Regions from separate parts of the Aliivibrio logei genome, predicted to be linked through region 1. Evidence: predicted binding sites of a transcription regulator. Region 1 holds the regulator's gene; each other region holds the start of a gene.
The links. The regulator CRP, encoded in region 1, controls carbon source genes, mostly activating them, when cyclic AMP is high. The targets are predictions, from matches to a motif close to TGTGANNNNNNTCACA.

Region 1 (7,445 bases):
CCCTTGCTGAAGAAGAAGGCGCTAAATTAGTCAACCCTGAAGAGCTAAAAGAACAAGCCATATTTAACGTAGAAAATCACGGCATCGTCTTTATTGATGAGATAGATAAAATCTGCAAAGGATCAAATTCTCAATCTGGTGATGTATCTCGCGAAGGCGTTCAACGTGACCTTCTTCCATTAGTGGAAGGCAGCACAGTAAGCACGAAACATGGCATGGTTAGAACTGATCACATGCTATTCATCACATCAGGTGCATTCCAAATGGCGAAACCATCCGATTTGATCCCTGAATTACAAGGTCGCTTACCGATCCGTGTTGAGCTAGAAGCGCTAACGGCAAATGACTTTAAGCGTATTTTAACCGAGCCAAATGCCTCACTAACTGAGCAATACATCGCTCTATTAGCGACTGAAAATGTCAATATCGAATTTACTGAAGATGGTATTAGTCGTATTGCAGAGTCTGCATTTAGAGTTAATGAAACGACAGAGAACATCGGTGCTCGTCGTTTGCACACCGTAATGGAACGTCTAATGGAAGAAATTTCTTATGATGCTTCAGAGAAAGGCGGTGACAGCTTAACGGTAGATGACGCTTATGTAACCTCTCGTTTAGGTGAATTAATTGAAAATGAAGACTTAAGTCGCTTCATTTTGTAATCATACCCCCTTTTAAAAAAGGCCCGATTCAACACTGAATCGGGCCTTTTTACATTAATTTTTTCAAATGTAATTACGCAATGATTTCCCAGCTGTGAGTCATTTCAATACCCGAGCCAAGCATTAAACACACTGAACAATATTTCTGTAAAGAATCTGCCGTCACTCTTTCCACGATCGTAGGATCAAGCTTATTCCCTGTTATCTCAAAATGAATATTTACGTGAGTAAATAATTTTGGTGCCACATCTCGACGAGCACTTGATAGCTTAGCGACACAACCCGTGACCGCTTGATTGGCTGATTTCAGACCATCAATCACATCAACAGAGCTACATCCTCCCGCCGCCATTAATACCAATTCCATCGGGCTTGGTGCTTTTTCTCCACCATTACCATCCATAACAACAGAGTGACCAGATTGTGATTGACCTAAGAAAGTAAATCCATCAATCCATTTAACTTCAGCATTCATAAAAGCCTCTTTACAACATAAAAGGAAAACTCGTGATCCATTTCACGAAATTGTGCCCTTGGTCGCACTATTCATACGATCAAAGTCAAGAAATCGATTGCGAAACAGGGTATTATTTTATCAATTATCTCAACGAACATGCAGCCTTGTTCCGATAACCATATTCTATAGGCCAAACTGATATTTGGCTCAGTTATTTTAAAATGGACATCGCCTACTTGGCAAACGCAGAGGAAGTATAAAGTATGGTTCTAGGTAAACCTCAGACAGATCCAACATTAGAGTGGTTCTTATCTCATTGTCACATTCATAAGTACCCATCAAAAAGTACTTTGATTCACGCGGGTGAAAAAGCTGAGACTCTTTACTACATCGTAAAAGGTTCTGTTGCTGTACTGATTAAAGATGAAGAAGGAAAGGAAATGATCCTTTCTTACCTTAACCAAGGTGACTTCATTGGTGAACTTGGTTTGTTTGAAGAAGGCCAAGAACGTTCAGCATGGGTTCGTGCAAAAAGTCCTTGTGAAGTCGCTGAAATTTCATTCAAGAAATTCCGTCAACTTATTCAAGTAAACCCAGACATTCTGATGCGTCTTTCTGCTCAAATGGCAACTCGTCTACAAATCACTAGCCAAAAAGTGGGTGATTTAGCATTCCTAGACGTAACAGGCCGTATCGCTCAGACTCTACTGAATCTAGCTAAACAACCAGATGCAATGACTCACCCAGACGGCATGCAAATTAAGATCACTCGTCAAGAGATCGGTCAAATTGTAGGTTGTTCACGTGAAACTGTTGGTCGTATCTTGAAGATGCTTGAAGAGCAAAACTTGATTTCAGCACACGGTAAAACAATTGTAGTTTACGGCACTCGTTAATTTAACGATAACCATAAACAAATAAAAACGCAGCCCATAAGCTGCGTTTTTTTATGAGTAGACTTTACGACCTAAAGACGTAAAAACGTAAATTACCCATCGGTACTTTCAAAAATCTTATCCGCAGAAGCCTCAACAAACCCTTGATATAATTCCCCTGTAGGTAAGGCATAACGTTTGGCAAACTCATAAAAACCACCCGGAATGTCAAATTCACCCTCAGTAAAGTTTACGGTTACTTTATCAGCCATCGTTGAGGACTGCTCTAAATGAACCTCAGGAGATCCTTTTACTTCTCCACCAACTTCATTAATAGAAAAACCCGCTTTTCGAAGATGTTGATTTACATCCACCACGCTATCAAAACCATCCAACTGATTAACATACACAGTAAAATGATTTGCCCCATAACCATGAGCCGCCAACCAAGAAGCGTATTCACTTTCTTTTGCTAACGTTTCGTACTCTTCATAACTTAATGACCAAGGTCGGCCAGAAGACAAAAAGTCATTACTAACAAAATAGTGGGTAGGCACTTGTTTAACTAATTTATGAATAATATCTTGAGCCTGAACAGAAAGTTCCTCAACTAATAATTCACTAATAAACACTTTAGGCACTTTTGGATCTGGATGTTCGAAATGTTGAGCTTTTAATTTTTTAGCAACAAACTCATATTCATCACACGCTTTATAGCCCATCGCTAAAAATGGCGCCGCTAACGTAGATAAACCCACTTTAGATAGATTAAACGTTCTTAGTGCGATGTGATCATTAATAATCTCGTCACCGCCAGACAGTAATTGTCGAACCTTCCCAGCAGAAGGAGATAGACGAACGACATAATCTTGCCATAGTGCCGAAAATAAAGAATTCACATTATTCATACTCGTTACCTCTTAAAGAGTTAGTCCTGGAGATAATTGTGCAGGAATTTCACACGCGTCACCTTCCATCGATGCCATTGGATAAGCACAATAATCTGCCGCATAATACGCACTCGGCTTCATATTACCCGATGCACCTGGGCCACCAAATGGCGCATCACCACTCGCACCTGTCAATTGACGATTGCGATTAACGATACCTGCACGAATGTGTTCTACAAAGTATTCCCACTCACTGTCATCCGTCGATACTAGACCCGCAGATAAACCATAGCGAGTGTCATTAGCAAGCTCTACCGCTTCTTCTAATGTCTCGTAACGCACGACTTGTAGCAATGGTCCAAAGTATTCTTCATCGGGTAATTCAGCAACGTTAGTAGCATCGATAATCCCCGGAGAAACAAAGGCGTGACCTAGGCTTTTTGCTTCAAGTAGAGACTCCCCACCTAAATCTTGTAAATTCTTCTGAGCGTTGAGAATAAACTCTGCTGCTGCGACTGAGATTTGTGGTCCCATAAATGGCGTATTCTCGGCAAAAGGTTGATCAACCACGATGGTTTTTGCCACTTCAACGAGACGAACTAATAACTCATCTCCCGCCTTACCTGTAGGAACATACAAACGACGGGCACAAGTACAACGCTGGCCTGCACTAATAAATGCCGATTGAATAATCGTATAAATTGCGGCCTCTTGCTCACCAAAGGACTTGGAAATAACCATTGGATTATTGCCACCCATTTCTAGAGCGAGCATTTTCCCGGTATCTCCAGAAAATTGACGATGCAGGATATGCCCCGTATTGGCACTGCCAGTAAACAGCAAACCATCAATACCTTTGGCACTCGCTAACGCTTCACCAGTTTCACGAGCGCCTTGCACCAAATTAATCACCCCATTTGGCAAACCCGCTTGTTGCCATAATGTCATAATGACTTCACTGGTCCACGGCGTTTGCTCTGATGGTTTTAATACCACCGTGTTACCCGCAAGCAATGCAGGAACGATATGGCCATTAGGGAGGTGACCAGGGAAGTTATACGGTCCAAAGACCGCCATTACACCTAATGGGCGATGTCTGAGTACTATTTTATTTCCCGCCGCTTCACGCTCTTTATGGGGCGTTCTTTCATGATACGCACGTATAGAGATGGCAATTTTACCTACCATCGCGCCCGCTTCTGTTTTTGTTTCCCAAAAAGGCTTTCCAGTCTCTTTAGAAATGACTTCAGCAATCTTATCCGTGTTCTCTTTCACTAACGCTGCAAAACGCTCAATAATCACTTGGCGCGCTTCGAAAGGCTGCTTTTTCCACTCAATAAAGGCATGTCGTGCCGCACTAACCGCAGACTCAACTTGATCTTTGGTTGCGCTTTCTCCCTGCCATACAACGTTGCTGTTGTATGGGCTTAATGATTGTATTGCTTCACCGTGGCCAGAAACCCAATCCCCTGCAATCCAATGTGTCATATCCTTTGTCCTCTATTGAGCCAGTAAACGTACGTAATCATCAACATCGACTTGTAATGCATCTGCCGCATCTCTAGTTAAATGAACGGTATCAGTGGCTTTGTCATAAGCAGCTGTTGTTGCCGTTGCTCTAAAATTTTCAAACGATGTATTTGAAATTAAATACTGTTGAGAGCTGTTATGTTCTGTAATGATAACTTTGGCTTTAAATGAATTTCGCACCGATTCAATGCTGCGTAAATCGCACTCTACTGTTGGGCCCGCGTCAAAAATATCCACATAACCACGACAACGAAACCCTTCATTCTCTAACAGTTTTAAAGCCGGTTTAGTACTGTCATGCACCTTGCCGATAACCGCTTGTGCCTCAGTGCTTAACAGACTGACATAGATCGGTAATTTAGGCATAAGATCGGCAATAAAGCCTTTGTAACCAATACCTGTTAAATAATCGGCTTCGGTGAAATCAATAGAAAAGAAGTGTTTTTGTAACCATTTCCAAAACGGCGATTGCCCCTCTTCATCTGACACACCACGCATCTCTGCAAAAATAGTGTCTGAGAAACGATGCGGGTGTTCTGCCATCATTAAAAATCGGGCTTTTGACATCAAGCGACCATTGAGGCCTTCACGAAATTCCGGACGTAGAAATAGAGTACAAATCTCAGTACTTCCCGTGTAATTACTGCCGAACGTCAGCACTTTTACCACATTGTTTACGTTTAATTTACGAGAGAAATGAACCACTTTACTGATGTGATAATTATAAAATGGTGAATCGAGTCCGACTGCCGCTTCTATCCCTGTGGTTCCGGTCACTTCACCGGTAACCGTGTCTTCGCCAACCATAAGGTAGCCTTCAGTCCCAGGGGAAAGCGCTTCTTTTTCAAAACTTTCTGTGGAATGATCAATACGATTTCTAAGCTGCTCTTCATTAACGGGTAATGACGTAAAACCATGTCCAGACTCTACGGCACACTGATGAAGTGCAGGATAATCTTCCTGAGTAATAGGGCGAATAACAAGCATCAATAATCCCTCCGATGCGATGTATAAAGATCATGCTAATTCCAATAAATAAAACCACGAGACTATTCATTGGAGTGAGCACTATACTGTAGAAATAAAAGTGAGATCGAACTGAGAAGAGTGACCCAAATTAGTGGGTCACTGACATAATTAAGAGATGACGATTATTTAGTTAATGATGCTAATGCGTTATCTAAACGCTCGAAACCTAACTCAACATCTTCTTTTGTGATAACTAGCGATGGCGTAAAACGAACAACATTAACACCGGCAACTAAGACCATTAAGCCTTGTTCACCAGCGGCAACTAACACGTCACGAGCTCGCCCTTGCCATGCTTCATTTAATGCCGCACCAAGCAATAACCCTTTACCACGTATCTCGGCAAACATATCGTATTTGGCATTCAACGCTTCTAAGCCGTCACGAAACCATTGTTCACGCTCTTTCACGCCAGCCAATACTTCTGGCTTGCTCACTTCGCTTACAACGGCTTCTGCCACTGCACAAGCTAATGGATTACCACCATAAGTTGACCCATGTGTACCCACTTTTAAATGTTGAGCAAGCTCGGTTGTGGTAAGCATCGCGCCAATAGGAAAGCCACCACCGAGTGATTTCGCAGTACTCAGAATGTCAGGCGTAACCCCTAAGCCTTGGTATGCATAAAAGTCACCAGTACGGCCGTTTCCGGTTTGAACTTCATCAAAAATAAGCAGTGCGTTGTATTTGTCACATAGCGCTCTGACGCCCTCAACAAATTCAGCCGTTGGTGAAATTAACCCACCTTCACCTTGCAGTGGTTCCATCATGATCGCACAGGTTTTTTCTGACATGTGTGCTTCAAGTTCGGCAAGGTTATTGTATTCAAGATGAGAGATATCACCCGGCTTAGGTCCAAAACCATCAGAATAAGCTTCTTGCCCACCGACCGTTACGGTAAAGAAAGTACGCCCATGAAAGCCCTGCTTAAATGCAATGATTTCACTTTTTTCTGCACCATGAACATCAACCGCCCAGCGACGAGCCAATTTCAATGCCGCTTCATTTGCCTCTGCGCCAGAGTTAGCAAAAAAAACTTTTTCAGCAAAAGAAACTTCGGTTAATTTTTTAGCCAGACGAATTGCAGGTTCATTAGTTAACACGTTACTTAAGTGCCACAGTTTTTGTGACTGCTCTTGCAGTGCATTAACCATAATTGGATGGCAGTGGCCAAGACAGCTCACTGCAATCCCTCCAGCAAAATCAACGTATTCTTTTCCCGCTTGATCCCACACTCGTGCACCTTGACCCTTTACTGGAATAATTTCCATCGGGTTATAACAAGGTACCATTACATCATTAAAGTCTTTACGTTCTACTTGTGAATTGGTCGTCATCACACTTTCCTTCTGCGTATGCCGTTTTTCAGCATAGTATTTACAAACCATTAACCTTTTCAATAGTACAAAATTCTTTTTTTGAACTAAAAAAGTTTCACCTTCTGTAATTAAATGACTGCTCAGTCATTATTTTAGAATAGTTATAAAATCAAGCTATAGGAGGTTTGTTTATATGTAAACGACTTTATTAGGATGAACGCTCAATTTATTATGCATAAATCAGCACTTATTATTTTTAAAACGGAGAAAAAAGAAAAAGCAAGAAGGGTGAACTGGATCGCTCTCTTAATTAAGAGAGATATTAATTATTTATTAATAAAGTTAGATAAAATCTCATGACCTTGTTCTGTCATTATCGATTCAGGATGAAATTGAACCGCTTCTATTGGTAATGTTTTATGACGAAACCCCATGATCTCATCCATTTCTCCCTCATCATTTTCAGTCCAAGCAGTGATATCAAAACACGCAGGTAATGTGTCTGCTTTCACGACTAAAGAATGATAACGAGTAACCGTTAACGGATTATTCAACCCTGTAAATACACTGCAATTGGTGTGTGTAATTAACGATGTTTTACCGTGCATCACTTTTCTTGCACGCACAACATCACCACCAAAAACTTGAGCAATCGCTTGGTGGCCTAAACACACGCCTAAAAT
Region 2 (7,445 bases), on a different contig from region 1:
ATAACTATTTTTTGTGGATTAAATAGGTTTATTGTCATCGCAATTGCTTTACCAAGCTGATTACCAACACGTAATAAAGTCTGTGTTGCTAATTCATCTCCATGATTTGCGGCATGGCAAATATCAGACATAGTTATCGTTTCTAACTGAGAAAGGCTAGATGGGTAACCCTGCTCAAGTAACGTCTCTATACGCGAAATAATTGCAGGGTTTGCTGCAACTGTTTCTAAACATCCAAAGTTACCACATTGGCATTTATCGCCGATTGGATCGATTTGAATATGACCGATTTCTCCAACGTTTCGATTATGCCCTAGAAATACTTTACCATTAACAATAATACCAGCCCCGGTTCCTCTATGAACACTCACTAGAATAGAATCTCGGCAATCTTGAGAGGCCCCGAAATAGTGTTCAGCGAGCGCTAAACCTCGAATATCATTACCAACAAAGCATTGAATATCAAACGTTTCTTTAATGAAGTCAGCCAATGCTAGTTTGTCTATATCGGTATTTGGCATATATTCTACAACGCCCGTTTCTGGGTTAACCAAACCAGGGAGTGTTATACCAATAGCGATGAGTTGTTTGATGGTGTCTTGATTACGGGTAATGAAGTTTTGGAGTAATTTATTTAGGCCATCTAAAAGGTGTTCTTGGTTACTATAATGAAATTCTTGGTATTCACTGGCTAATTCTTTTGTTGAAAGATCAAATAGGCTTAGCTGAATATAATCACGGCCTAAGCGCACCGCGATTGAATGAAAGGGTGAGGTTTCGGTAGTCAAAGAAATTGCTCTTCGACCACCAGTTGATGCTTGTTGCGCGACTTCTTTAATTAAGCCACGCTCTAATAATTGACGGGTTATCTTGGTAACACTTGCTGGTGCAAGTTGACTAACGTCTGCGATTTGAATTCGAGAAATCGGTCCTTTTTGGTCGATTAAACGATAAACAGCGGCACTGTTTAATTGTTTTACTAGATCTACATTACCAATTTGTCCGTCAGTCATATTAACTTTGCTCGTATTGTCCGTTAACAACAGTCGCTTTTACATTAAAGTCACGATCAAAAATAGCAAGGTTAGCTACCATGTCTTTTTTGATTCGACCAAGTTTATTATCTACACCAATTGCTTGAGCAGGATATAACGTAGCCATACGTAGAGCTTCATCTAAAGCGATTCCAACGTGTTCAACTGTATTCTGAACTGCTTCAATCATAGTCAGAGCTGATCCACCTAATGTGCCATTTTCATCAACACATTTACCATCCTTGTAATATACTTTCTTCCCCACAAAAATAAAGTATTCCATGTCAGCACCTGCAGGAGCTGTGGCATCGGTCACTAATACTAACTTTTCTTTCTTTATTTTGTGCGCGATACGAATGTTTGCGTAATCAACATGGAAGCCATCAGCGATAATGCCAGCATAAACGTCTGGTGTATCGTAGATTGCACCAACAACACCTGGTTCACGACCTACCATTGGTGTCATTGCATTAAATAAATGAGTAGCGAATGTAATGCCTGACTCAAAACCTTGGCGAGCTTCTGCATACGTTGCGTTTGTGTGGCCAATTGAAACAACAATACCGGCCTTGTGAAGACGCTCAATATGTTCAGGATCATTTTGCTCAGGAGCCAATGTCACTTTTGTGATTAAATCAGCGTTATCACACATAAGTTGGATCATATCTGAATCTGAGTGACGGATATGGTCAACGCTGTGAATGCCTTTTTTCATGACATTTAGGTACGGACCTTCAAGGTGTAAACCTAAAGATTGGTTTTGATATTTGTTGTGATATTCACGAGCAGCTTCAATAGAAGCGCGCATATCTTCGTCTGAAGAAGTGATTAATGTCGGTAAAAAGCTAGTACAACCCGATTTAAGGTTTGCTTCATGCATTATTTGCATGGTTTTTGCTGTAATTTCATCATTTAGCATTACACCACCACAGCCATTTAGCTGAAGGTCGATGAAACCAGGGCTTAAATTAGCACCGTCTAAATCTTTACGTTCGATGCCATCAGGAAGTTCAGATGTTAGGCAGATTTTTTCAATATTGGTGCCGTTGATAATCACTGAGTGATCAACAAGAACATCATTACCAGTATAGACTTTACAGTTAGTTAGCGCATACATAGCGTGAATCCTTTAAGTTATAATTTAGTGTACAAAAAAAATAGAACTTTTTTTGTGGAAATTTTTAAGCAAGTAAAAAATAAAACTGCTTACTGAGCGGTACACTCTATGTCCTAAATGTTTCGTTCAGTAATGACAAAATTGAGTCTATTTATGACCAAATATTATTCCGGATGTTTTATTCTTTCGAATGATAAAATAAGTTTTATGATCTCGCTAGCAAAATACCTTAAATATTCCCTCTGCAGGTGATAATGATCACAATTAGCTCGCTTTTAATTTGCGGGGCGAAATTAATCCCTTACACTGACCCTGTTAATAACGAGTAGCGAAATAAGTTTATAATAAGCTAACGTAAGCTACTCAAAAAAATCTAAAATCCTTATAGGGGGAATCTAAAGGTGAATATTTTAGGATATTTTCAAAAAGTAGGTAAAGCACTGATGGTACCAGTTGCTACATTACCTGCAGCAGCAATTTTAATGGGTATTGGTTACTGGATTGATCCGGTGGCTTGGGGCGGCAATAGTGCATTAGCAGCGTTTTTAATCAAAGCTGGTGCGTCTATTATTGATAACATGTCTGTACTATTCGCAATTGGTGTTGCTTATGGTATGTCTAAAGATAAAGATGGTGCAGCGGCACTTTCTGGTTTTGTTGGTTTCCTTGTTGTAACGAATCTTCTTTCTCCAGGTGCGGTAGCTCAAATTCAAGGTATTGATCCTGCTGCTGTTCCTGCTGCTTTTAGTAAGATCAACAACCAATTTGTTGGTATTTTAGTTGGTATCATATCTGCTGAAATTTACAACCGTTTCTCTGCTGTTGAATTGCATAAAACACTTGCATTCTTCTCAGGTAAACGTCTTGTACCTATTCTAACGTCATTTGCAGGTATTTTAATTGCGTTCGTGCTTATGTACGTATGGCCAGCAATCTACGATGGTCTTGTTCACTTCGGCGAATCAATTCAAGGTATGGGTGCTACGGGTGCAGGTATCTATGCATTCTTCAACCGTTTATTAATTCCTGTAGGTCTTCACCATGCACTTAACTCAGTGTTCTGGTTCGACGTTGCTGGTATTAACGACATCCCTAACTTCCTAGGTGGCGCAAAGTCTATCGCTGAAGGTACTGCAACTGTAGGTGTTACAGGTATGTACCAAGCTGGTTTCTTCCCAATCATGATGTTTGGTCTACCAGGTGCAGCACTAGCTATCTACCACACTGCAAAAGTTGAGAACAAAGAAAAAGTAGCATCTATTATGATTGCTGCCGGTTTCGCATCGTTCTTTACGGGTGTAACTGAACCACTAGAATTCTCATTCATGTTCCTTGCTCCTGCATTGTATGTAGTTCACGCAGCATTAACGGGTATCTCTGTATTCATCGCAGCATCTATGCATTGGATTGCAGGCTTCGGTTTCTCTGCGGGTCTAGTTGATATGGTTCTTTCTAGCCGTAACCCACTAGCGGTTAATTGGTATATGCTAATTATCCAAGGTATCGTTTTCTTCGCTTTATACTACTTTATCTTCCGCGCTGTAATCCTTAAGTTTAACCTTAAGACTCCAGGCCGTGAAGACGATGATGAAGAAGAAAGCTCAATCCGTGGTTCTAAAGAAACAAGTGAACTAGCTAAGCAGTATCTTAAAGCGCTTGGTGGTCACGACAACATAGAAAACATTGATGCTTGTATCACTCGTTTACGCTTAACTCTTAAAGACACTAGCGTAATCAGCGAGAAGCAACTGAAAGGTCTTGGTGCAATGGGCGTAGTTAAACTTGGTTCAAACAATGTTCAAGTTATCCTAGGTCCTCTTGCTGAAATCGTTGCTGGTGAAATGAAAAAAATCCCAGCTTCTGAAGACTTAACAGCAGTTGCACTACCATAATTATTGAGTAAATTAACTCGATTTAATGAGCCGCTCTAATTAGAGCGGCTTTTTTTATGGAAATAAAGCAACTATTTGATTCTATATATTGAGTATTGGCCCATAATTGTGGATCATAGGGAGATATGAACAATTTGTTCTTTCTCCTAATACCAATGAGGTGCTTTAGATGAGTGAAACTGAAACTCGTCCTACCAACTTTATCCGTCAAATTATTGATGAAGACCTAAAGTCAGGTAAACATTCCAGTGTCCATACTCGTTTCCCGCCAGAGCCAAACGGTTATCTGCATATCGGACACGCAAAATCTATCTGTTTGAATTTTGGTATTGCTCAAGATTATCAGGGACAGTGTAATCTACGTTTTGATGATACTAACCCTGAAAAAGAAGATATTGAATACGTTGAATCAATCAAAAATGACGTCAAATGGTTAGGTTTTGATTGGAGCGGAGATATTCATTATTCTTCGAATTACTTCGATAAATTGTATGATTACGCGGTTGAATTGATTGAGAAAGGACTGGCTTATGTTGATGAGTTAACCTCTGATCAAATCCGTGAGTACCGTGGTTCTCTTAAAGAGCCGGGTAAAAACAGCCCATACCGTGATCGTAGTGTCGAAGAGAACCTTGCGCTATTTGAACAAATGCGTGATGGTAAATTTAAAGAAGGCACTATTTGCTTACGTGCAAAAATCGACATGGCTTCTTCATTTATCGTTATGCGCGATCCTGTTATTTATCGTATTCGTTTTGCTACTCATCACCAAACTGGCGATAAGTGGTGTATCTACCCAATGTACGATTTTACTCATTGTATTTCGGATGCACTTGAAGGCATTACGCATTCTATCTGTACATTAGAATTCCAAGACAACCGTCGTTTATATGATTGGGTTTTGGAAAATATTACGATTGATTGCCAACCACATCAATATGAGTTTAGCCGTTTAAACTTAGAATACACGATCATGTCTAAGCGTAAGCTTAATGAACTGGTTACTGAGAAATTAGTAAATGGTTGGGATGATCCACGTATGCCTACGGTTTCTGGTTTACGTCGTCGTGGTTTTACTGCGGGGTCTATTCGTGAATTCTGTAAGCGCATTGGTGTAACTAAGCAAGAGAACATGATTGAATTTGGTTCATTAGAATCGTGTATTCGTGATGATCTAAATGAAAATGCACCTCGTGCAATGGCTGTACTTGAACCTGTAAAAGTAGTGATTGAAAACTACGAAGAAGGTAAAGTCGAAACGCTAAACGTTGCAAATCATCCAAATAAACCAGAAATGGGTACTCGTGAAGTTCCATTTACTCGTGAAGTTTATATTGAGCAAGATGATTTCCGTGAAGAAGCAAACAAGAAATACAAACGTTTAGTACTTGGTAAAGAAGTGCGTTTACGCGGTGCTTATGTTATTCAAGCAAATCGAATTGAAAAAGACGAAGCGGGTAACATCACGACTATTTTCTGTAGCTATGACACAGAAACGCTAGGTAAAAACCCAGCAGATGGTCGTAAAGTGAAAGGCGTTATTCATTGGGTATCTGCAGACAAAGCGTTCCCTGCAGAAATTCGTCTATATGATCGTTTATTCACAGTGCCAAACCCTGCGGCTTTAGAGGATTTCTCAGAAAGTATTAATCCTGAGTCATTAATTACTAAACAGGGTTTTGTTGAACCAAGCTTAGTAACTGCAGAAGCGGAAGCTGGCTATCAATTTGAACGTACAGGCTATTTCTGTATTGATAACAAAGACTCTACTCCAGAGGCTCTTGTATTCAACCGTACAGTAGGTTTACGTGATACTTGGGAAGGTTAATCCTAATCAAGTAATTTATAGATAATAAAAAACCAGCAGAGATGCTGGTTTTTTTATGCACGTAAACTAAATATTAGCCATTATGAGCGGTGGTATTTTCTATGCAGTCACCAGTAATACAATGACCATATAGATATAAGCTGTGATTAGTTAAGCGAACATTGTATTTATTCGCAATGTCTTTCTGACGTTCTTCTATTAGATCATCAGAGAACTCGATTACTTTGCCGCAATCTAGACATACAAGATGATCGTGGTGATGTTGTGTTGCTAGTTCAAAGACCGATTTACCGCCTTCAAAATGATGGCGAGTAACAATACCTGCATCATCAAATTGGTTTAGTACGCGATAAACAGTAGCAAGTCCAATCTCTTCACCAATATCGATTAATTTTTTATATAAATCTTCAGCGCTAATATGTTGGCTCTCGGGTTGCTGTAAGATTTCTAAAATTTTAAGACGCGGAAGAGTTACCTTTAAACCGGCTTTTTTCAGTGCTTGGTTGTTATCTGACATTGACTTTTCCTGTATTGGCATTCTGCATCGATTTCTTGTGCAGTTTTAATAACTTAATTATAGGGAACATTCAATTCAGTTGAAACCTTATCTGCAAGATCTCTTACAAAAAAATAGATGTTGATCTTTTGTTAATATACAAACTATTATGAGGTCTGACCAGAATTAAAGGAAATAAATATGTACCGTTACTTTACCCCAAAAATAGTCCGATGGGCATTAAATATTTGGCCTCCATTTTGGGGCGCTGGGATATCGATCAAAAACATTTCAGAAAATTTTCAAGATGTTCGAGTTGTACTAAAAGATCGATTTTGGAATAGGAATGCGAATCGTACCCAATATGGAGGAAGTATTTTTTCTATGACTGATCCGGTTTTTTCGTTGATGCTAATGGGTATTTTTCGGGAAGAATATTTTGTATGGGATAAAAAAGCAGAAATCGATTTTATTTCACCGGGAACAAGTAACCTAGAGGCTCATTTTGTTATTTCAGATGAAAAAATAAAAGAAATTAAACAATTAACGGAAAATGGAAATAAATGCTTTCCAGAGTTTGAAGTGTATATTTATGATAAGAATGGAAAGGTGGTGGCAAGAGTCAATCGAACATTGTACGTGAGGAAAAAACCTCAATTTAGATAATGCCCTCATGACAGAGGGCACCCATAAAAACTAAAATTTAGTCTTCAAGTTCTGCTAAACACATTTCTTCATGGATTTGTTTCACCCATGCAGTAACACGTTCTTCAGTCAGCTCTGGTTGGCGATCTTCATCAATACAAAGACCAACAAAGTTATTTTCATCAACGAGAGCTTTAGATGCTTCGAATTCATAGCCTTCTGTTGGCCAGTAACCAATTACTGTGCCGCCTTTTGCTTCTACGATGTCACGAATATTGCCCATCGCATCACAGAAATACTCAGCGTAATCTTCTTGGTCGCCACAACCAAAAATAGCAACAAGCTTAGTTGAGAAATCAATGCCTTCTAACTCTGGGAAGAAATCATCCCAATCACATTGAGCTTCACCGTAATACCATGTAGGGATACCTAA
Region 3 (7,445 bases), on a different contig from region 1:
CGAGCAACAGCAATCAAACGAATAAAATCAAATGGGTCTACGTCTTCTGCATCTTCTAATGGCGTACCTTTTACTTTTACAAGCATATTCACAGGTACTGATTCAGGGTGTTGCGGAAGATTCGCTAATTCAACAAACAGTCCGGCACGGTCATTAACACTTTCCCCCATGCCAATAATGCCACCAGAACAAATCTTCATTCCGGCATCACGAACATGTGATAACGTATCTAAACGATCTTGATAAGTACGTGTCGTAATAATATTGCCGTAAAATTCTGGAGAGGTATCTAAATTATGGTTGTAGTAATCCAATCCTGCGCCTGATAATTCGCCAGCTTGATCTGATGTGATCATCCCCAAAGTCATGCATGTCTCTAGGCCAATGTCTTTCACGCCTTTAATCATATCCAATAGATAAGGCATATCACGTTCTTTTGGATTCTTCCAAGCCGCTCCCATGCAAAAACGCGTTGAACCAGAGTCCTTCGCTTTTTTCGCCGCATCAAGCACACTTTCGACTTCCATTAGACGTTCACGATCGACATCAGTGCGGTAATGAGCACTTTGAGGGCAGTATTTACAATCTTCAGGGCATGCACCTGTTTTGATTGATAACAACGTACTCACTTGCACGTAATTTGCTTCTTGATATTGTCTATGAACAAGTTGAGCTTCAAAGACTAAATCCATAAAAGGCTTATCCATTAAGGCCTTAACTTCTGCTACTGTCCAGTTATGTCTCACTTCCACGTGTAAATTCCTTTAATTTTGTGTTGTTTTTATACTTGGCTAGTCTACGGTTAAACGATACACTGTCAACCTAAATGAAAGCATAAAGTTTACAAGTGGTGAATTAATGAGCAATAGTATCGATTTGGATTTTGACCGTCAGCACATTTGGCATCCATATACTTCTACCTTGAACCCTCTTTCTTGTTACCCTGTCACTCACGCGTACGGGGTTAACCTCTATTTAGAAGATGGGCGAGAATTGGTCGATGGCATGTCTTCTTGGTGGTCAGCTATTCATGGCTACTCCCACCCACATCTTAATCAAGCATTGAAAGCTCAAACCGATAAAATGGCACATGTTATGTTTGGCGGTATTACTCACCAGCCAGCGGTTGATTTATGTAAAAAATTAGTCGAGTTAAGCCCCTCTCGATTAGAGCAAGTCTTCTTAGCCGATTCAGGCTCTGTTGCGGTGGAAGTAAGCTTAAAGATGGCACTGCAATATTGGCATGCAAAAGGACAGCCTCGCTCTAAATTCATAACCGTTCGTCACGGTTACCATGGTGATACATTTGCAGCAATGTCCGTTACTGACCCTGATAACTCTATGCATGGTTTGTATAAGGGCTTTCTTCCTGAGCACCTATTTGTTGATTCACCGACAAGTAAGTTTGGCGAAGAATGGAACCCTAGTGACATTATTTCTTTAGAAACAATGTTAGCTGAACATCATAACGACATTGCAGCGATGATCCTTGAACCTATCGTCCAAGGTGCTGGTGGAATGCGTTTATACCATCCTCAATATCTAAAAGAAGTTCGTCGCTTATGTGATCATTATGGATTACTACTGATTTTGGATGAAATTGCGACGGGATTTGGTCGAACAGGTAAGTTATTTGCTTGTGAACATGCAGATATTGAACCTGATATTATGTGTATTGGTAAAGCATTAACAGGGGGTTATATGACACTCTCTGCGACCTTAACCAGTAAAATTGTGGCAGATACCGTATGTGGAGGAGACGCAGGTTGCTTTATGCATGGCCCTACATTTATGGGGAATCCGCTAGCCTGTGCCGTTGCTAATGCAAGTCTAGAGATAATTAAACAAAACCGCTGGCAAACTCAAACTAAACAAATTGAAACCTGTTTTGCAGAGCTATTGCCTACACTAAAAAAACACGATGTCGTTGCTGATGTTCGCTGGTTAGGGGCAATCGGGGTTGTCGAATTAACAACACCAGTCGAAATGGAAAAAATACAAGCGCACTTTGTTGACCAAGGGGTTTGGATCCGACCATTTGGTAAACTTATTTATATGATGCCTCCGTTTATTTCAGAGCCTGAGCACATCACAAAATTAGTTAACGCCATTGATAGCGCATTAACCGAATTATTCTGATTTCCAACGACAGACACAAAAAAACCGATGCCATATTAGGTCATCGGTTTTTATTTTTAGCCGTAATTCGCGCTATTTTTTCGGTTCATTGGTGAAATCATCTTCTACTAACTTATAGATAATGAAGATAGCCAATTGAAGTAGAGCCATAAGTAGTAAACTCATGATCACATAACGCTCAGAAAAAATGCCAATACCATGTAATACGGTTGATTGGATAACAAACGCACCCACCACACCCAAAATCAACAACTGTAAAAACTTAATGAACTTTAACATTTAAAAATCCTTTCTATTTATTAATTTTATTCAATAACAAACTGAGTATAACAAACACTTAGCGCTCTGTTTATCTTTCGTTCATTATTCCTATACCAATTATTCATTCTGAGAAATCAACAATGCACAATCTAATCAGGCTTCCAGTGTTCATTGGTTTTTGAGGTAAGAATATGATCTTCCCACCCACCATTGATGTATAAATAAGCTTTCGCTTCACCTTCTTTTACAAAGCCAAGTTTAGATAATACATTACCGCTTTTATTGTTACGGGGAATATAAGCAGCCATGATTCGATGAAGATTCTGAACCGTAAACATCCAATGAATGGTTTTTTCTACGGCGCGTTGCATGATTCCATTGCCTTGTTCATTTTCATCTAGCGAATAGCCTACATTCGTTGCATAGAATGGAAATCGAGTAATATTGCTGTAGCTCACCGTACCAATGATTCTCTTTTCTTGATTATCAAAGATCACAAAATAGAACGCCAAATTATGTTTATGCAGTTCAACAAGTTGCAGCAAACGTTGCTTCCAGCCCTCTGCAGTAAAAAAAGCGTTCGCACGCTTTGGCTCCCACGGCCCTAGGTGATGACGATTACGCATAAAATAATTAGCAATCATTACGGCATCACTGCTTTTAATCAAACGAACTTGGTAATGGTCAAAATCAAAATGTACATCCATATTGTTCATCCCTACTTCTTACCGATACCATAATCACGTAATTTATTCGCAATTGCAGTATGAGAAACACCCAGACGTTTAGCGAGTTTTCTGCTCGATGGAAAGTCACTATACAAACTTGATAAAATAGTAGATTCATAGGTCTTCATGATTTCATCCAACGTACCATCTATATTGAGATTCATCATATTCGTACTATTTTTATCCATATTAGGCAACATGAAATGAGAAATATTCAACTGATTTCGGTCCATCTGAGTTAGGGCTTTTAAGGTTGCACTTTTCAGCTGTCTCACATTTCCAGGCCACGAATAACTGCGTAAATACTCATAAACATCTTCCGATATCGACGGTTTAACGATACCTAACTCTTTGCATAATTGAGCAACAAAAAACTCAAATAACGTAGCAACATCTGATGGGCGCTCACGCAATGGCGGGATCTCTAAAAACAACACGTTCAATCGATAATAAAGGTCTTCTCGGAATATGCCTTGTTCTACTAAGTCTAGAAGTTCTTTCTTACTCGCGCCAATAATGCCTACATCAACGTGAATTTCTTTCTCTTCTCCAACACGACGAAAATTACCATCTTGGATGAAACGTAATAACTTAATCTGTAATAGAGGGCTCATTTCACTGATTTCATCAAAGAAAACGGTTCCGCCATCGGCTTGTTCAATAATCCCTTTCTTTCCTTCTGGCATATTCGGAAACGCACCAGGGGCATAACCAAATAATTCAGTCTCTGCAACGTCATCAGGCATGGCTGCACAGTTAACTACCATAAATGCCTTACCCGAACGAATAGAAGCATTATGACAAGCACGTGCTAGCATTTCTTTGCCCGTTCCCGTCTCTCCTTGAATAAGCAAAGATTGATCAATATCGGACAGTTTTTTCGCTTGAGAAATCAATTTTTTGTATTTAGTCGATGAGCCGACAAAATGCTCAAAACCCAAATTAGACGATTCAGGGATAAAAGGTCTTGCGTGCTGTGATTCTACTGCGGGCTTAATGATTACCACCGCGCTTACCAGTATCGATGCATTACTGTCATTCGTAATGTATACCGGCATAATTTCCATCACGTAAGCAACACCATCAACTTTCATTGATTCACGTTGACGAATACGCGACTCTTCCAACCAAAGCATGACATTAAAATCAGGAACAAGAACCGTCGCTGGTTGAGCGATTAACGCCTCTCTTTCTAATTTAAACAATGACATTACCGCGTGATTTACCGTGTCAATTTTACCTTTTAAATTAATCGAAAAAACAGGGTCTGGTAATGTACTCAATACCGCGAGCAATTCGGTATTACGACGTTCACTCGGTAAGAATTGAATTTTTCTTACATCAATAACCCCATCGATTCGTCGAATTTTTGCCATTAATAGACTAAACTCTTCAAAGTCAACTTCAGGAAAGTTAAGGTAAATTAAGCCCGATTTATCAATCTCGATATCTCGTAAATCAATACTCTGAGAAGCAAGAATATCAAGTAACTCACGGGTTAGACCTAATCGATCTTTACACTGTACTTCAAGACGCACAAACAATCCTTAATAAGAGAGGTGTCACAATATGTTTACAGGCAGTTTGCGTGAGTAAAAAAAAAGAGTCAAGCTGAAGTGATCCAAATGGAGAGTTAATTCGTTTAATTAACTACATATAATAAAAATAAGCAATGGAGTGTAAATCGTGGATATTCAAGTTGGTATAAGTTCATGCGTCAATGGTGAAAGTGTTCGTTTTGATGGCGGGCACAAAAGTAATAAGTTTGCCTCTAAAGTGCTTGCCCCTTATTTCACTTATGTTCCAATCTGCCCTGAAGTCGGCAGTGGAATGTCAGTTCCTAGACCAACCATACGTCTTGTTACTAACGAAGAGCGTATCGCCCTAGTCGATTCAAAGAATGCATCACTTGACTACACCGATTCAATGATCGAATTCTCACAGAAAACCGTTAATCGATTAAAAGAAACCGAAATGTGTGGTTACATTGTCTGCGCTAATTCTCCAAGCTGTGGCATGGAGCGTGTCAAAGTTTATAGTAAAAATAGTGCGACTAAAAATGGCGTAGGTCTTTATACTCAAATATTAATGAAAGAGATGCCTTGGTTACCCGTAGAAGAAGATGGACGACTCTCTGATCCTGTATTAAAAGAAAACTTCATTACTCGTGTGTTTTGCTTAAATGATTTATATAAATCGATGGATGGCAGCCCAACACCTGGGAAAATCATTGCGTTTCATTCCCGCTATAAATACACCTTAATGTCTCATTCAACCGTAGGTTACAAAGAACTCGGTAAGTTAGTCGCTAAAGTCGCGGATTATGACATCCACGAGTTCTTTGCTATTTATCGTACTCAATTGATGCAAACCATGTCGATTCGTGCGTCACGCAAAAACAATACAAACGTATTAATGCACCTACAAGGGTATTTCAAAAAAGAACTAGAATCACCACAGAAAAAAGAATTAGCCCTTGTGATTCAAGAATACAATCAAGGATTACTGCCTCTATTGTCTCCGATAACCTTAATTAAACACCATTTAGGAATACATACTAACGAATATTTAGCCAAACAATCATTCCTGAATCCATACCCTCAAGAATTGAGATTACGCTATGGATTATAAACCAACGACACAATGTGTTTGGTTTAGAACTGATTTAAGAATTGCTGATAACCCTGCGTTATCGGCAGCCCTTGCCAATCAAGAACCAACCATTGCTCTTTATGTCGTTAGTGAAGCGCAATGGAAAAAACACCATAAATCTTCTATTCAAATTGATTTAATCAAAAGACGTTTACTTGAGTTAGAAAAAGAGCTGCAAGAAATAAACGTCCCATTAATTATAGTGTCTTGCCCGTGGTTCAAAAATACCTCAGAGCAACTTACAATGCTCTGCAACGATCTCGATATTACTCATCTGTTTGCGAATAAAGAATACGAAGCCGATGAATTAGCCCGAGATGCCGATGTAAGATCACAGTTAACGAATATTGAGAGCCACTTCTATAATGCAAAGTGCGCCGTCACGGTTGGTAAAATAATAAATAAAACCCAGAAACCTTATAAAGTATTCACCCCCTTTAAAAAAGCATGGCGAGCGTATTTTTATCAGCACTTCCCAACCATAGAAAAAGTCATTCCTTCGGTTCCACTGTCTGAACAACAGTTAAATACATTAACACCTTATTTAGATAGCAAATTTACCTCATCGATGAATAATGAAAGCAAAGTGTGGCCAGTTTCGAATACTGCGATACTTAAAAAAATGCGTCTATTTTGCCGAGAGAAATCGCAAGATTATCATGATCAGCGTGATTACCCAGCCATCAATGGTACGAGTCAAATATCGCCTTATCTTGCTATTGGTGCACTTTCAGCAAAACAATGTATTTTACGTTTGCACTTAGAAGCCAATCATCAACTCTCACAAGGTCAAGAAATTTGGCTTGATGAGTTAATTTGGCGAGAATTTTACACCCACTTACTCTATTTTTTTCCTAGCTTATCGAAGAACCACGCGTTCCTTGATTTTGAAAAACACATTCAGTGGAATAATAAACAAGATCAGTTTGAACAATGGTGTAATGGTGAAACTGGCTACCCTATTGTCGATGCCGCGATGAAACAACTGAATACCACCGGTTGGATGCATAATCGATTACGCATGATCACCGCAAGTTTTTTAGTAAAAGATTTACACATTGATTGGCGCTGGGGAGAACAATATTTTATGTCTACACTCATTGATGGTGACTTTGCATCAAATAATGGAGGTTGGCAATGGTGTGCTTCGGTAGGTTGTGACAGCTCACCTTATTTTCGTATTTTTAATCCCACAACACAAAGTGAACGCTTTGATAATAATGGCGTTTTCATTAAATACTGGTTACCTAACTTAACCGCTCTCTTAGGAAAACAGATCCATCAACCCAGTGTGAAGACACTGTTGAAACCAGATAATTATGTGGATCCCATTGTTGATCATTCAGTACAACGACTTAAAACACTGGAGCTATACAAACAAGCTAAAATACAGGATGTTGCAAGTTAAGGCCGCTCACGTATGATAATAGACATCCATTATTCAACGTTGTATTAATTGATGCCTATTATCTTACCCTTAATTCTTGCTGGCCCTATTGTTAGAAAATCAAGCCCAACAGAAGTGAACCTATGGCTCACAACCTCTGAGCGTCTTGAAGGACATACAACAATTCAATGCGGGTTGCACTCACACCAGTTCATCATCACAGACGAACAAGGCATTAACATTGGCCAGAATGCTTGGGTTTACCTACTGCAATGCAA

Region 2: a site for CRP is predicted at 2,399-2,414, ahead of nagE (N-acetylglucosamine-specific PTS transporter subunit IIBC). Genes of this name have one in related genera too.
Region 3: a site for CRP is predicted at 4,680-4,695, ahead of A6E04_RS00600 (YbgA family protein). Genes of this name have one in related genera too.

Annotation. Positions count from the first base shown of each region.
Region 1 covers NZ_MAJU01000006.1:127,722-135,166, forward strand. Annotated here, with positions in the region: gene hslU (ATP-dependent protease ATPase subunit HslU) at 1-662, shown strand, start outside; gene A6E04_RS03760 (OsmC family protein) at 736-1,137, opposite strand; gene crp (cAMP-activated global transcriptional regulator CRP) at 1,383-2,015, shown strand; gene A6E04_RS03770 (DUF1338 domain-containing protein) at 2,108-2,902, opposite strand; gene astD (succinylglutamate-semialdehyde dehydrogenase) at 2,915-4,372, opposite strand; gene astA (arginine N-succinyltransferase) at 4,385-5,401, opposite strand; gene A6E04_RS03785 (aspartate aminotransferase family protein) at 5,566-6,780, opposite strand; gene A6E04_RS03790 (aminodeoxychorismate/anthranilate synthase component II) at 7,089-7,445, opposite strand, start outside.
Region 2 covers NZ_MAJU01000011.1:61,270-68,714, reverse strand. Annotated here, with positions in the region: gene nagC (DNA-binding transcriptional regulator NagC) at 1-1,013, opposite strand, end outside; gene nagA (N-acetylglucosamine-6-phosphate deacetylase) at 1,015-2,151, opposite strand; gene nagE (N-acetylglucosamine-specific PTS transporter subunit IIBC) at 2,553-4,043, shown strand; gene glnS (glutamine--tRNA ligase) at 4,213-5,871, shown strand; gene fur (ferric iron uptake transcriptional regulator) at 5,945-6,388, opposite strand; gene A6E04_RS10815 (DUF4442 domain-containing protein) at 6,569-7,033, shown strand; gene fldA (flavodoxin FldA) at 7,071-7,445, opposite strand, start outside.
Region 3 covers NZ_MAJU01000004.1:25,258-32,702, forward strand. Annotated here, with positions in the region: gene bioB (biotin synthase BioB) at 1-752, opposite strand, end outside; gene bioA (adenosylmethionine--8-amino-7-oxononanoate transaminase) at 871-2,139, shown strand; gene A6E04_RS00585 (hypothetical protein) at 2,212-2,418, opposite strand; gene rimJ (ribosomal protein S5-alanine N-acetyltransferase) at 2,550-3,107, opposite strand; gene tyrR (transcriptional regulator TyrR) at 3,119-4,666, opposite strand; gene A6E04_RS00600 (YbgA family protein) at 4,815-5,759, shown strand; gene phrB (deoxyribodipyrimidine photo-lyase) at 5,749-7,188, shown strand; gene A6E04_RS00610 (alkaline phosphatase D family protein) at 7,240-7,445, shown strand, end outside.